Regions from separate parts of the Paracoccus aminovorans genome, predicted to be linked through region 4. Evidence: riboswitches for the same ligand, from Rfam matches in the RefSeq annotation. Region 4 holds a riboswitch; each other region holds the start of a gene.
The links. A riboswitch is a leader RNA that binds a small molecule or an ion and turns the genes downstream of it on or off. The one in region 4 is predicted to bind cobalamin.

Region 1: linked by a shared signal. The riboswitch ahead of nrdH (glutaredoxin-like protein NrdH) and the one ahead of JCM7685_RS19190 (DUF1852 domain-containing protein) in region 4 are both predicted to bind cobalamin.
Region 2: linked by a shared signal. The riboswitch ahead of JCM7685_RS07225 (ABC transporter substrate-binding protein) and the one ahead of JCM7685_RS19190 (DUF1852 domain-containing protein) in region 4 are both predicted to bind cobalamin.
Region 3: linked by a shared signal. The riboswitch ahead of JCM7685_RS15475 (TonB-dependent receptor plug domain-containing protein) and the one ahead of JCM7685_RS19190 (DUF1852 domain-containing protein) in region 4 are both predicted to bind cobalamin.

The regions. Positions count from the first base shown of each region.
Region 1 is NZ_LN832562.1:304,526-308,055, forward strand. It holds gene JCM7685_RS17485 (metal ABC transporter permease) at 1-481, shown strand, start outside; gene JCM7685_RS17490 (metal ABC transporter permease) at 478-1,311, shown strand; cobalamin riboswitch at 1,556-1,741, shown strand; gene nrdH (glutaredoxin-like protein NrdH) at 1,837-2,058, shown strand; gene nrdI (class Ib ribonucleoside-diphosphate reductase assembly flavoprotein NrdI) at 2,064-2,492, shown strand; gene nrdE (class 1b ribonucleoside-diphosphate reductase subunit alpha) at 2,474-3,530, shown strand, end outside.
Region 2 is NZ_LN832559.1:1,448,610-1,452,139, forward strand. It holds gene JCM7685_RS07215 (alpha/beta hydrolase) at 101-973, opposite strand; gene JCM7685_RS07220 (I78 family peptidase inhibitor) at 1,131-1,409, opposite strand; cobalamin riboswitch at 1,556-1,751, shown strand; gene JCM7685_RS07225 (ABC transporter substrate-binding protein) at 1,851-2,858, shown strand; gene JCM7685_RS07230 (FecCD family ABC transporter permease) at 2,855-3,530, shown strand, end outside.
Region 3 is NZ_LN832560.1:13,025-16,554, forward strand. It holds gene JCM7685_RS15470 (ABC transporter substrate-binding protein) at 1-101, opposite strand, end outside; gene JCM7685_RS15475 (TonB-dependent receptor plug domain-containing protein) at 95-1,966, opposite strand; cobalamin riboswitch at 2,102-2,305, opposite strand; gene JCM7685_RS15480 (CbtA family protein) at 2,572-3,393, opposite strand; gene JCM7685_RS15485 (CbtB domain-containing protein) at 3,404-3,530, opposite strand, start outside.
Region 4 is NZ_LN832562.1:687,919-691,448, forward strand. It holds gene JCM7685_RS19175 (ABC transporter ATP-binding protein) at 1-22, shown strand, start outside; gene JCM7685_RS19180 (ABC transporter permease) at 19-765, shown strand; cobalamin riboswitch at 1,151-1,349, shown strand; gene JCM7685_RS19190 (DUF1852 domain-containing protein) at 1,478-2,461, shown strand; gene JCM7685_RS19195 (methionine synthase) at 2,489-3,517, shown strand.

The sequences.
Region 1 (3,530 bases), 360 kb from region 4:
GATCACGCCCGGGGACACGCTGCAACTGGCCATCATCGGCTTCGTCTCGCTGGCGGTGCTGGCGCTGAAGTGGAAGGACCTGATGGTGGTCTTTTTCGACGAGAGCCACGCCCGGACCGTCGGGCTGCGGCCCGGGTTGCTGAAGGGAATGTTCTTCGTGCTGCTGTCGGCCTGCGTGGTGGCGGCGATGCAGACCGTGGGCGCGTTCCTGGTCATCGCCATGGTGGTGACACCCGGCGCCACGGCCTATCTGCTCTGCGACCGCTTCCCGCGGCTGATCCTGCTGTCGGTGACCCTGGGCACCGTCACCAGCTTCCTGGGCGCCTATCTGAGCTATTTCCTCGACGGCGCGACCGGCGGCATCATCGTCGTGCTGCAGACGCTGATCTTCCTCGCCGCCTTCGTCTGGGCGCCGAAGCACGGGCTGCTGGCCGCCCGCGCCAAGGCCCGCGCCGCCCTGCGCGAGGAGGCCCCGCAATGATCGACCAGCTCCTGCTGCCGTTCCAGTTCGGCTTCATGCAGAACGCCTTCCTGATCTCGGCCATCGTCGCGGTCCCGACGGCGCTGCTGTCCTGCTTCCTGGTGCTGAAGGGCTGGGCGCTGATGGGCGACGCGGTCAGCCACGCGGTGCTGCCGGGCGTGGTGCTGGCCTATATCCTCGGCTTTCCGCTGATCCTGGGCGCCTTCGCGGCCGGGATGGTGACGGCGCTGGCCACCGGATACCTGGCGGACAACAGCCGCGTGAAGAAGGACACGGTCATGGGCGTCGTCTTCTCGGGCATGTTCGGGCTGGGGATCGTCCTCTACACCTCGATCGCCTCGGACGTGCACCTGGACCATATCCTGTTCGGCAACATGCTGGGCGTGGGCGCCGCGGACCTGCGCACCGCCCTGTGGATCGGGGCGCCGGTGTCGCTGGTGCTGCTGCTGAAATGGAAGGACCTGATGCTGCACGCCTTCGATCCGGCGCAGGCGCGGGCGTCGGGCCTGCCGGTGGGGTTGCTGCATTATGGGTTGCTGACGATCCTGTCGCTGACCATCGTCGCCACCATGGCGGCGACGGGGCTGATCCTGGCGGTCGGGCTGCTGATCGCGCCGGGCGCCATCGCCTTCCTGCTGGCGCGCAGCTTCGGCCGCATGCTGGCGGTGGCGGTGGCGGTCTGCATGGCGGCGATGCTGACCGGGGCCTATGCCAGCTTCTTCCTGGACAGCGCGCCGGCGCCGACGGTCATCCTGATCCTGACCGCGATCTTCGTCGCCGCCTTTGTTCGGCGGACATGGCAGGTGAAGCGTGCCACGGCCGCCCTGTGAGGGCGCCGCGGATTGCGGGGTCGGATCTCGGTCCCGCCATGCGTCCCTGCCGCCGAGTACGCCCGCGGCGGCGCCGCACAACCTCCGGCAGCAGGATGGCCGCTTCGGACCCCGATCCGTTCGGCGAATGGTTAACGGGACGCCTTTCGTGCGCCCTGGCGATCTTATCCACAGACCCACCACATATTTGGGGATAGATCGCCGCATCCCACTAGATATGGATTGACCCGGGCCGCACGGCGTGGCTTACTGGCCGGGTCATGGTTAATCCGGAGCGATCCGGAGGACGAAGAGGGAAGCCCGGTGAAAATCCGGCACTGCCCCCGCAGCTGTAAGCGGTGAGCGAGGTTGCAACGCCACTGGGAAACCGGGAAGGGCAGCCGAGCCGAGACCTGCGAGTCAGAAGACCTGCCATGGCACGAAAGGACCACACCGTGCGGCGGGCGCGGGGCTTGAGCGGTTCGGATGGCATAGCCTCCGGCCCAGCCCTCGGCTGCCCTACAGCAAAAAAGAAGGAGCAGAGGCATGACCATCACCGTTTATTCCAAGCCCGCCTGCGTGCAATGCACCGCCACCACCCGCGCCCTGGATGCGCGCGGTCTCGACTACCACCTGGTGGACCTGACCGAGGACGACTCGGCGCTGGAACTGGTCACCTCGCTCGGCTATCGCCAGGCGCCGGTCGTCGTCGCCGGCGAGGCGCATTGGGCCGGCTTCCGCCCGGACATGATCGGCCGCCTGTCGTAAGGGCCATGGGCGGGCCGACGGGCAGACTGGTCTATTTCTCCTCGGCTTCGGGGAATACGGCGCGCTTCGTGGCCCGGCTCGGCCGGCCCGCCTGCCGCATCCCGATCTCGCCCAGGGACCCGATGCCTGCGCCCGATCTGCCCTATGTGCTGATCTGCCCGACCTATGCCGATGGCGAGGGGCGGGGCGCGGTGCCCAAGCAGGTCATCCATTTCCTGAACGATCCCGACCGCCGCGCCCTGCTGCGCGGCGTCATCGCCGCCGGCAACCGGAATTTCGGCGCCACCTATGCGCTGTCTGGTCGGGTGATTTCCACCAAATGCAACGTTCCCGTGCTGTATCGTTTCGAGCTGGCGGGGACCGATCTGGATATTTCCCGCGTGCATGCGGGGCTAAGCGAATTCTGGGGGACGGAATGCTTGACGATGGCGTAAAGGCCGAGTTGGACTATCACGCGCTGAACGCGATGCTGAACCTCTATGACGGCGAGGGCCGCATCCGCTTCGACGCGGATCGCAAGGCGGCGCGGCAGTATTTCCTGCAGCACGTCAACCAGAACACCGTCTTTTTCCACAATCTGGACGAAAAGCTGCGCTATCTGGTCGACGAGGGCTATTACGAGCCCGAGGTGCTGGACCAGTATTCCAAGAACTTCCAGCGCGCGATCTGGGATGCCGCCTATCAGAAGAAGTTCCGTTTCCCGACCTTCCTGGGCGCGTTCAAGTATTACACCAGCTACACGCTGAAGACTCGCGACGGCCAGCGCTACCTGGAACGCTATGAGGACCGCGTGGTCATGGTCGCCCTGGCGCTGGCGCGCGGCGACGAGGGCCTGGCGATGCGCTTCATGGACGAGATCCTGTCCGGTCGCTTCCAGCCAGCGACGCCGACCTTCCTCAACGCCGGCAAGAAGTCGCGTGGCGAGTTGATCTCGTGCTTCCTGCTGCGGCTGGAAGACAACATGGAATCCATCGGCCGCTCGATCAACTCGGCCCTGCAACTGTCGAAGCGCGGCGGCGGCGTGGCGCTGATGCTAACCAACCTGCGTGAGGCGGGCGCACCGATCAAGGGCATCGAGAACCAGTCCTCGGGTGTCATCCCGGTGATGAAACTGCTGGAGGATTCGTTCAGCTATGCCAATCAGCTGGGCGCGCGTCAGGGCGCGGGCGCGGTCTATCTGAACGCGCATCACCCGGACATCCTGCGCTTCCTCGACACCAAGCGCGAGAACGCCGACGAGAAGATCCGCATCAAGACGCTGAGCCTGGGCGTGGTGATCCCGGACGTGACCTTCGAACTGGCGAAGCGCAACGAGGACATGTACCTGTTCTCGCCGCACGACATCCAGAAGGTCTATGGCGTGCCTTTCTCGGAAATCTCGGTGACCGAGAAATATGCCGAGATGGTGGACGACAAGCGCATCAAGAAGCGCAAGATCAACGCCCGCGCATTTTTCCAGACCCTGGCCGAGA
Region 2 (3,530 bases), on a different replicon from region 4:
GGTCAGATGCGCAACAATGCAACATGACAGATAGGGAATTTGTAATATTCTTTCGTTTTCAAAGCCGTCCTGCCGCAATGCAGCGGCGAGGGCGCCGAAGCTAGCCGGAGAGGTGCCGGGCCAGGAAGCGGGCCAGCGCCTCTTGCACGGCCGCGCGCCCGAAGCCGCCGGTGCCGTGGCCCTCGTGCGGCAGCAGCGCGAAGTCGATTTCCGCCCGGGGATCGACGGCGGCCCAGGCAGTGCGCAGCCGCTCGGCCTGGCCGGCAGGGACGATGCCGTCCTGGGCGCCGTGGCGGATCATCAGCGGCGGCAGCGGCGTGCCGGGCCGCATCGCGCGCAGCCGGCCCACGGGCGACAGCGGGGTCGCCTGTTCGCGGCGCTGGCCCACCGGATAGCCGACCAGCAGCGATTCGACGCTGCGGGGCGAATCGGCGGGGGTGCGGCGCAGCCTGCGGCCCAGCTTTGCCAGATCGGCGTCCAGGCTGCCGAAATCCATCGGTCCGTAGAAATCGACCACCGCCCGAGGCGGCCGGTCCCGCGCGGCCAGCGTCAGCGCTGCGGAAACCGCCATGAAGGCGCCGGCGCTGCGGCCCCCCAGCGCCATGCGGCCGGGCATCAGCCCCAGATCGGGCCCCCGGCGGTTCAGAAAGGCCACGGCGGCCAGCACGTCGCCTTCCTGCGCCGGCCAAAGCGCCTGGTTGGACAGGCGATAGTTCATCCGCACCACCGCGATACCCTGTGCCGGCAGTTGCGGCGGCACCGGCAGGCTGCGCTTGTCGCCGGTCCGGAAGCCGCCGCCATGCAGGTCCAGCAGCCAGGGAAACGGCCCCTTGCCCTCGGGCAGATGCACGTCCAGGCGGTTGCGGGACGAGGTCTCGGCGTAGGCGAGGTCGTCCAGGGCCGGATTGCCGGCCGAGGCTCCCGCCACGGCCGTCGCCAGCGCGGCCAGGACCGTGCGGCGCGTCATCCCCATGCTTACCGTCCCTTCATCCGCTCGGATCGCGCCAGCCTTGGCAGCGTCGGGGCGGGGGTGCAAGCGGCGGATGGATCGGACGCATGTGGTTTCGCGGTTGCCTGCGGCAGATCGGCGCATGGGCACGGGGTTCGCGCCGATCCGCGGCGGCAGGAGGTCAGTTGCAGCTGACCGACATCAGCGTGCCCTTGCGGTCGAACATGAAGGTCAGGCGCTCTTGCAGCAGTTCCAGCGTCATCGGCTGGCCATCGCGGACGATGCGATAGGCCTGGCCTTCGGGCACGCTGATCGTCGGCGAGACCTGGCCGACCAGATGCGCATAGCGCGCGGCGCCGCAGGGATCCGCGTCGGCCTGGGTGGGCTCTTCCGGCTGCGACGCGCAGGCGGCCAGCGCCAGCGGTGCGGCCAGGGCGGCGACAAAGGGAATGCGTTTCATCTTGACCTCATGGGGTTGCCTTCTTCGGCAAGGGAACGCATCGGGCCAGGGATCGGTTCGCCCGGGGCAGGCGAAATGCCGTTACGACGCATCCCGGTCCGGTTTCCGGTCGCCCGGAGATCCTTCTTGCCAGCGCCGGTGCCAGAAGCTAGGGGGAAGCCGTCGGTTTCCGCAAGGAATTGAAAGGGAATCCGCCGGGGTCCAAGGCCCCGAACCGGAACTGCCCCCGCAACTGTAGGCGGCGAGCAGGATGCAGAACGCCACTGTGGCCGCAAGCCATGGGAAGGCCGCATCCCGCCGCGACCCGCCAGTCAGGAGACCTGCCGACGTCGTAGACCAACCCCAGCGGGACGGCTGGGGCGTGGCATGTATCGGCGTCCTTCCGCCCGGTTCCTGTCCGCCCCCGCGTCTTGCCCTCATGATGCAGCGGAAGGGACCATCATGCTGAGATTCACCACGGCGATCCTCGCCACGTTCACGCTGGCGCCGATGGCGCTTGCGGGCACCGAATACCCGCTGACGCTGACCAGCTGCGGCCACGAGATCACCTTCGACAAGGCGCCCGACAGCGTCGTCAGCGTCGGGCAAAGCACGACCGAGATCCTTTACATGCTGGGCCTCGCGGACAAGGTCGCGGGCACGGCGCTGTGGATCAACCCGGTCCTGCCCGAGTTCGAAGAGGTCGATGCCAAGGTCGAGCGCCTTGCCGACAACGCCCCCAGCTTCGAGAGCGTGCTGGCCAAGAAGCCCGAACTGGTGGTCACCGCCTATGAATGGATGATCGGCCCGCAGGGCGCGGTCGGCACGCGCGAGATGTTCGACGACGCCAGGATCCCCAGCTGGATCATGCCCACCGAATGCATCGGCAAGGACAATACCCAAAGCATGGACGGCACCCGCACGGTGATGTTCGACACCGCGACGCTCTATAAGGGCATCGAGGAACTGGCGACGATCTTCGACGTCCAGGACCGCGGCGCCGAGGTGATCGCCGATCTGAAGGCGCGCGAGACGGCAGCGGTCGAGAAGGCGAAGGCGCTGAACCTGCCCGAGGACGTGTCGGGCCTGTTCTGGTATTCCTCGGCCGATATCGAGATCGACCCCTATATCGCCGGTGTGAACGCGGCGCCGGGCTGGATGCTGTCGAAGCTGGGCGTGAAGAACGTCGTCGGCTCGCAAGAGGAATGGCCGACCGTGGGTTGGGAGACCATCGCCAAGGCCGATCCCACCTTCATCGTCGCCGCCGAGATGAACCGCCGCCGCTTTCCCGCCGACGACATCGCGGTCAAGCGCGGGTTCCTGACCTCGGATCCGGTGACCAGCCAGATGGAGGCGGTCAGGCATGATCGCATCCTGACCATGCCGGCCAATGCGATGGATCCCTCGGTGCGCTCGATCTATGGGCTGGAGTCGCTGGCGGAATCGCTGGCCGGGTTCGACCTGAAATGAGCGCGCGCGCCGCGACCCGGGGCATGGGACGCCGGGGGGGCTGGCTGTGGCTGGCCCCCGCCGTGCTGGTCGCGGCGCTGTTCTTCGGCACGGCGGTGGGCGAGACGCGGATCCCGCTTGCCACCGTCGTCGAGGTGCTGGCGGTCAAGGCGGGGCTGTCGTCGGCCGCGCTCGATCCGATCGACGCCAGCGTGATCTGGCATTACCGGCTGTCGCGGGCGGTGGTGGCGGCCTGCGGCGGCGCCAGCCTGGCGCTGTCGGGGCTGATCCTGCAGGCGCTGCTGCGCAACCCGCTGGCCGAGCCCTATCTGCTGGGCATCTCGGCCGGCGCCTCGACCGGGGCGGTGCTGATCGCGGTGGCGGGGGTCGGCGGCGGATTGGTCGGCATGTCGGCTGGGGCCTTTGCCGGCGCGCTGACCGCATTCGCGCTGGTGGCAGGGCTGGCGAGGATGGCGGGCGGCGGCACCGGGCTGCGCGGCGCCGGGGTCATCATCCTGGCGGGCATCGCCGGCTCGCAGATGTTCAACGCGCTGACCGCGCTGATCATCGCGCAATCGGCCAGCGCCGAACAGGCGCGGGGCATCATGTTCTGGCTGCTGGGCAATCTGTCGGGCGTTCGCTGGCCCGATACGCAGCTGGCGCTGCCGATGGCGGCGCTGGGGCTGGGGGTGA
Region 3 (3,530 bases), on a different replicon from region 4:
TCGGTGCACAGGTTCACGGAAACGACCCGGCGCGGCGCGTCGGCCGCGACGGGCAGGGCAAGGCAGGCCAGCCAGCCCGCCAGAAGCCAGCGGATCACCATCGCGCCTGCAATCCGGCATAAGCGGTCCGCCCCTGCGAGGCATAGCCCCAGACGTCGGAATATTCCTTGTCGAACAGGTTCGTCACCCGGCCGGTCACCCGGACGTTCCGGGTCAGATCATAGCCGGCGGCCAGGTTCACGACCGTATAGGCGGGCAGTTCCGCCGTTGCATAATCGCCGAAGAACCGGCTGTCGTAATTGCCCGCGACCCGGCGGACATCGGCGGTGACCGAACCGCGCCCGTCCAGGAAGGCCAGCGTCGCCGCCAGGCCCAGTTCGTGCCGCGGCCGGCGCACCTCGACCGAGCCGTCGGGGTTCTTGGCGTCCAGGTAGGTATAGTTCAGCGCCAGGTCCAGCGTCTGGGTGGCGCGGATCCGCGCCGTCAGCTCGACGCCTTCGCGCGGGCTTTTGCCGGGCTGATTCTCATAACTCGCCCGACCGTCCGGGGCGGCGCCATAGACATAGGCGATCTCGTCCTCAAGCTTTTCCTTGAACCAGGTCAGGTCGACGGTGCCGCGGTCGTCGGGCAGCTGGAACTCGACGCCCAGGTCGAAGCCGCGGTTCTTTTCCGGCTTCAGAGAGGGATTGCCGCGGGTATAGGTGTCATCGGCGTAAAGCTCGTAATAGGACGGGTTCACCAGCCCCGCGCCGGCCGAGGCATGCAGCCGATAGGGCTGGTCCGGCACCTGCCAGGACAGGCCCAGGTTCCAGCTGGTGAAATCCTCGAACACCTTGTTGTCGTCGCGGCGCAGGCCCGCCTGCAGATCCAGCCCGTTGTCCAGGAAGCCGCGGTATTCCAGCGCCACCGAGGTCATCTCGCGGTCGTAATCCGGGGCGGCGGAGGATTCGTCCTTCTGCTTCTCGGCCAGCAGGCCGAGGATATGCGCCGATTCCGTCACCGCCCGGCCGTCCAGACCGAAGCTGCCGCGGTATTTCAGCTTGCGCGTCTTGCCGGTGGTCCAGGCGCCGCCGTTGCTGCTCTGCTTGAACACGGTGTCCTGATATTCCAGCCGATGCGTCAGCCGGCCGTCGAGGCTGGAAAACTCGGCCCAAAGCGCGCCCTGGAACTCGTCGCGCTTGCTGTAGAGCGCGGGGTCGTCCACGACATAGTCGTCGGCCGTGGTCGCCAGATAGTTGAGCGCGTCGTAATCGTATTTTTCCCAGGACCGGCGCAACGTGGTGCCCAGCCGCAGGTCGTCGGTGGCCTGCAGCCAGCCCGAGGCGCCGATGGTCTTGCGGATGATGCCGTCCTTTTCGCCGCCGTCGCCCGACTGGTCATAGCCGTGGTCGTCGCGGGCCGACAGGTTCAGCGCCAGCCCGCCCCGCGCGCCGTTGCGGCTGACATAGGCCGAGGCCGCGGCGCCGTTGCCCGCCTCGACCGCGCCGCCGTATTCCAACCCCTCGCCGCCCTTGCGGGTGATGATGTTGATCACCCCGGCCGAGGCGTTCGAGCCGTAATAGACCGATTGCGGCCCGCGCAGCACCTCGATGCGCTCGATGTTCGCGGTCTCCAGCCCGGTCAGGATATATTCGTCGCCGCCGCCCACGGCCTCGATGCCGTCGATCAGGATCAGCGTGTGGTTGCCCTCGCCGCCCCGGATGCGGACCTGGGTGAAGGTCGAGCCGGTGGCCGAAACCGCGATGCCGGGCACGGCGCGCAGCGCGTCCTGGACCGTGGCGATGCCGCGCTGCTCGATTTCCTCGGCGGTCAGCACCGTATGGGCGCGGCCGTAGGCGTCGCTCGCGATGGGCGAGAAGCCCGCCGACAGGATGACCGGATCGAGCGTGACGGCATCCTGCGCCAGCGCGAGACCCGGCGAAACCGCCGCTGCCAGGGCCAGAAGAGAGGCTTGGGTTCGGATCATGCCTTGACCTTTCCAACGCAGGCCGCGGCCTGCGAATTGCAGAGTTGCCCCGTGGAAAGGACCGACGGTCCCCGCCCCAGGACGGTGATCGTCACCTCTGCGGAATGGCCGCTTTCCATGCGCGCCCCGCGCCGGAAATGGGTGAACGCCGCGGCAGGTCTCCTGGCTGGCGGATCATCGCTCGGGTCTGCCTTCCCGGGGTTTGCGCCCCAGTGGCATCCTTGACCGTCGCTCACCGCTTACAGTTGCGGGGGCAGCTCCGGATTGGCCCCAAAGGGGCGCACCGGATTCCCTTTTCACCCGCCGGAATCGGCGGGAACCGAAGCAGGATCGAATTGGCGCACGGAAGCGTGAGCTGTCAATAGGCATCGGCGTCGCGCAAACGTCGCACCCGGGCCCCGCGTTTGACGCCGGCGCGGCGGGGCGCAATGCGGATTCCGCCGGGGCCGTGCCTGCCAGGTCAGCGACTTCGCCGCCGGGATGCCGATGCGATGGCCGAAGAAGATCCTCGGGAGCGGCCAAGGCTGGAGGCTGCCGCCGATCTTGCCAGCGCCCATGCGAAAGGCGCCGGCGAACCGGCGCCTCGGGCCTTTCCGTCTGCGGGATCAGGCCAGCCGCTGCCGCAAGCCCGGATCGCGGGCCAGCGTCCGCTGCACCAGCTGGCCGAAGATCAGGCCGATCCCGGCCCAGAGCACGGCCTCGACCACCAGGGACACGGTGCGGAATTGCCACAGCAGATCGCCGGGGAAGGTCGCCGGAACCTCGTTGATCGCCGGCAACACATGGCCCGCGATCGTGACCAGCGCCAGATAGACCACCCCGCCCAGGATGCCCCAGCGCCAGCGGTCGCTGCCGCTGCGGGCGACCGCGACCGAAACCGCCAGCGCCACCAGCGACAGCACCATCATGGCAAAGAAGACCTGCGTGCGCAGGCCGATGGTCTCGCCATGGCCGACGGCCGGCGGGTTGGCCGGGTATTTCAGGAAGGGCACCAGCACCACCGCGACATAGCCAAGCGCCGCCATGACCGCCGCCGTGCCCGCCGCGCTCAGATGCGAAAAGCGCCCCTGGACAAAGGCGAAGGCCAGCGCGAACAGCCCGCCCAGCCCGGCGCCGAAGACCGCCATGCCGGTCAAGAGGCCCAGCCCGGCCTGGGTCTCGCGGCTGAAGCCTTCCTCGTCGCCATGCGAATGCGAATGCCCGGCCGGCTCGGCCTCGGCGGCGCTGTCCGCGGTCACCGTGCCCGCGGCGGCGTCATGGCTGTGTTCCGCGTCGTGCCCGGCGGGGGCCTCGGCTTCCGAGCCCGCCTCCTCGATGGCGATGGCGGCGGCCACCGGCGGCTCGCCCCAGACCTTGCCGACGCCGAAGGCCAGCACACCCGCGATCAGCCCGGCGATCATGCCGAGCAGCAAGTAACGTCCTGTCATGTCCGCTTCCTCAGTGGCAGGGGAAGCCGAGCAGGTGCCGGGCGTCATGCACGAATTCATGCACGTTGGTGCCGTCGAACAGCGCGACCGCGCCTTGCTCGGTGCTGACGAAATACAGCGCCAGCAGCATGACCAGG
Region 4 (3,530 bases):
CCTGGCGCGGGGTCGGGAATGACGGCGCTGCGCTGGATCATCCTGATCGGTGTGACGGGCGGGCTGATCCTGTTTCCCGCGCTGTTCGAGCCGCTGCTGCGCCCCTTCGCGCCCGCGGGCGGGCCGGTGATCTACGACCGCGCATCGCTGGCCGGCCTGACCGCCTCGCATCTGGCGCTGGTGGCGCTGGCGATGATCCCCTCGACCCTGATCGCGCTGGCGCTGGCCATCCTCGTCACCCGCCCCGCCGGGGCCGAGTTCCTGCCCATGGCCCGGACGCTGGCGAATGTCGGCCAGACCTTTCCGCCGGTCGCCGTGCTGGCGCTGTCGGTTCCCTTGCTGGGCTTCGGCGCCCGGCCCACGGTGCTGGCCCTGTTCCTCTACGGCCTGCTGCCGATCTTCGAAAACGCGCTGGCGGGACTGCGGGCGGTGCCCGGCGCGGTCCTGCTTTCGGGCAAGGCGATGGGCATGACGCCGCGCCGGATATTGACGCAGGTCGAGATGCCCCTCGCCCTGCCCCTGATCCTTGAGGGGATCCGGATCTCGATCGTCATCGCGCTGTCCACGGCGACCATCGGCTCGACCATCGCCGCGCGCAGCCTGGGCGAGGTGATCATCGCCGGGCTGACCTCGAACAATCCGGCCTATGTCATCCAGGGCGGGATGCTGACGGGCTGCATCGCCGTGCTGCTTTACGATGCCTTCGGGCTGCTCATCGAGATCGCGAAACGCCGAACCGGCAGAGAGCCTCAGCAGGCCATTTGAAAAGGGTCCCATCCTCGTTCGAGGCACCCGGGAAAAGTGGCTGCTCGTGAATAGGCTGGTGCTCGGCCTGCAGGCCGTCGGTGGCTAACCTTCACCCCTCATTTACCGATCAGATCCAACGGAGAAACGGACCGGAGCCTGCATGATACCCTCTTCGGTTGGTATCGGTCCGCGCGCGACGCGGCGAAACAGCGTCACCCCCGAGCGGCCCTCGCGCTGCGGATCTGGTGGCTCGGCGGCGCCTGCGTCACAGCCCCAGCGCAGCAGGATGTGCAGCTCTGGTAGAGGACCAGAGGTGCAATAGCGCAGCCGCCGCCGCTTCGCTCATATTTATCATGACGGAATTTCACTTCCGGAGCCGTTGACACTTTGTGCAAGGCGGGCAAATTTGCCGTGTGATTCAGGTGCCGGGGGAGCCCCCGGATAAAAGGGAATCCGGTAAGACAGTCGTCAAATCCGGAGCTGCCCCCGCAACTGTAGGCGGAGAGCCTGTCCGAATGCCACTGGCGCGTATCGCGCGCTGGGAAGGCCGGACCAGGCGAAGACCCGCAAGTCAGGAAACCTGCCTGGATCGATCACCTGTTCCGGCCGCGGTGGGCGCGTCGGGAGCGGCCAATCCGCAAAGGTGACATCGCCGCTTCGCGACATTCGTCGCGGGGAGTCTTTTCGTTTTCCGGCCTGCTTCGTCAGGTCGTCCAGAAGGCATGTCACGATGAATGAAGAATTCACGTTCACTATCAAGAGCATTCGCTTTGATGAGGACTACCACCCCTCAGACAATACGCGGATCACGACCAACTTCGCAAATCTGGCAAGAGGAGAGAGTCGCAGAGAAAACCTGCGCAACGCATTGAAGATGATCGACAATCGCTTCAATGCCCTAGCCCACTGGGATAATCCCCAAGCAGATCGTTATTCTGTCGACCTTGAAATAATTTCCGTCGAATTTAATGTCGGCGTTGAAGGCGTCAATGATTCCTTCCCATTGATTGAAATCTTGAAGACAAATATCATCGATAAAAAGGCCGAAAAGCGCATTGATGGCATTGCGGGGAACAATTTCTCATCTTATGTTCGGGATTATGACTTCAGTGTATTGCTGCCCGATCACAACAGAAAGCGACCGAGCTTCAGCGTTCCGGACAACTTCGGCGGTTTGCACGGAAAGCTTTTCAAGCACTTCGTACACTCGAACGCTTACAAAGAGAAATTCAAGAAGGCTCCCGTCATATGTCTCAGCGCTTCAAGCAGCAGGACTTATCGTCGGACCGAAAATCAGCATCCTGTCCTGGGCGTGGAGTATCAGCAAGATCAGCACTCCTTGACCGATCAATATTTCGGGAAAATGGGGCTGCGGGTTCGATTTTTCATGCCTCCAGATGGAGTCGCGCCTCTGGCTTTCTATTTCAGCGGCGATTTGCCTAATGATTACAATAATCTTGAGCTTATCGGCACCATCAGCACGATGGAAACCTTTCAGAAAATCTACCGCCCGGAGATTTACAACGCAAATTCCACTGCAGGGAAGTTCTATCAGCCAAGCTTGCAGAATCGTGACTACTCCCTAACCCAGATTGTTTATGATCGTGAGGAACGGAGTCGGCTGGCTATTGAGCAGGGCAAGTTCGCCCATGAGCACTTCATCAAGCCGCACCAAGCCACTCTTGAGCAGTGGTTTGCCAGCTACGCACTTTGAACAATCAGGATCAAAAGGTTACTTGCAATGAAAACACTGCTACCCACCTCAACTGCCGGCAGTTTGCCCAAACCCTCCTGGCTTGCGCAACCCGAGACTCTCTGGTCGCCCTGGAAGTTGCAAGGTGAGCAACTGATCGAGGGAAAGCAGGATGCTCTGCGTTTATCCCTGGCAGATCAGCAACAGGCAGGCATTGATATCGTCAGCGACGGCGAGCAAACGCGTCAGCATTTCGTCACCACGTTCATCGAGCATCTCAGCGGAGTTGATTTCGAAAAGCGCGAGACCATCAGGATTCGGGATCGTTATGATGCGAGTGTCCCGACGGTTGTCGATGCCGTGGTCCGTCGAAGGCCGGTCTTTGTCGAGGATGCCAAATTTTTGCGCCAGCAGACCAGGCAGCCCATCAAATGGGCCCTGCCCGGCCCCATGACGATGATCGATACGCTTTATGATGCTCACTATAAAAGTCGCGAGAAACTGGCCTGGGAATTCGCCAGCATCCTGAATCAGGAAGCCAAGGAGCTGGAGGCTGCCGGCGTCGACATCATTCAGTTCGATGAACCCGCATTCAATGTATTTTTCGATGAGGTGAATGATTGGGGGATCGCCACTCTGGAAAGGGCTATTGAAGGTCTTCAATGCGAAACCGCGGTGCATATTTGCTATGGCTACGGTATCAAGGCCAATATAGACTGGAAAAAGACCCTTGGTGCGGAGTGGAGGCATTATGAAGAAATCTTCCCAAAACTGCAAAAGTCCGATATCGACATAATATCTCTGGAATGTCAGAATTCTCGTGTCCCAATGGATCTGATCGAACTCATCCGAGGCAAGAAAGTGATGGTGGGCGCTATTGATGTGGCGACCAATGCCATCGAGACTCCCGACGAGGTAGCCGATACTCTACGAAGGGCGCTGCAGTTCGTGGACGCCGACAAGCTCTGGCCCTGCACCAACTGCGGCATGGCGCCTTTGACTCGTCGCGTGGCAAGCGGCAAGCTGGCTGCTTTGAGCGCGGGCGCAGAAATTGTCCGAAGAGAACTTGCAGGCTGATGTTCAGAATACC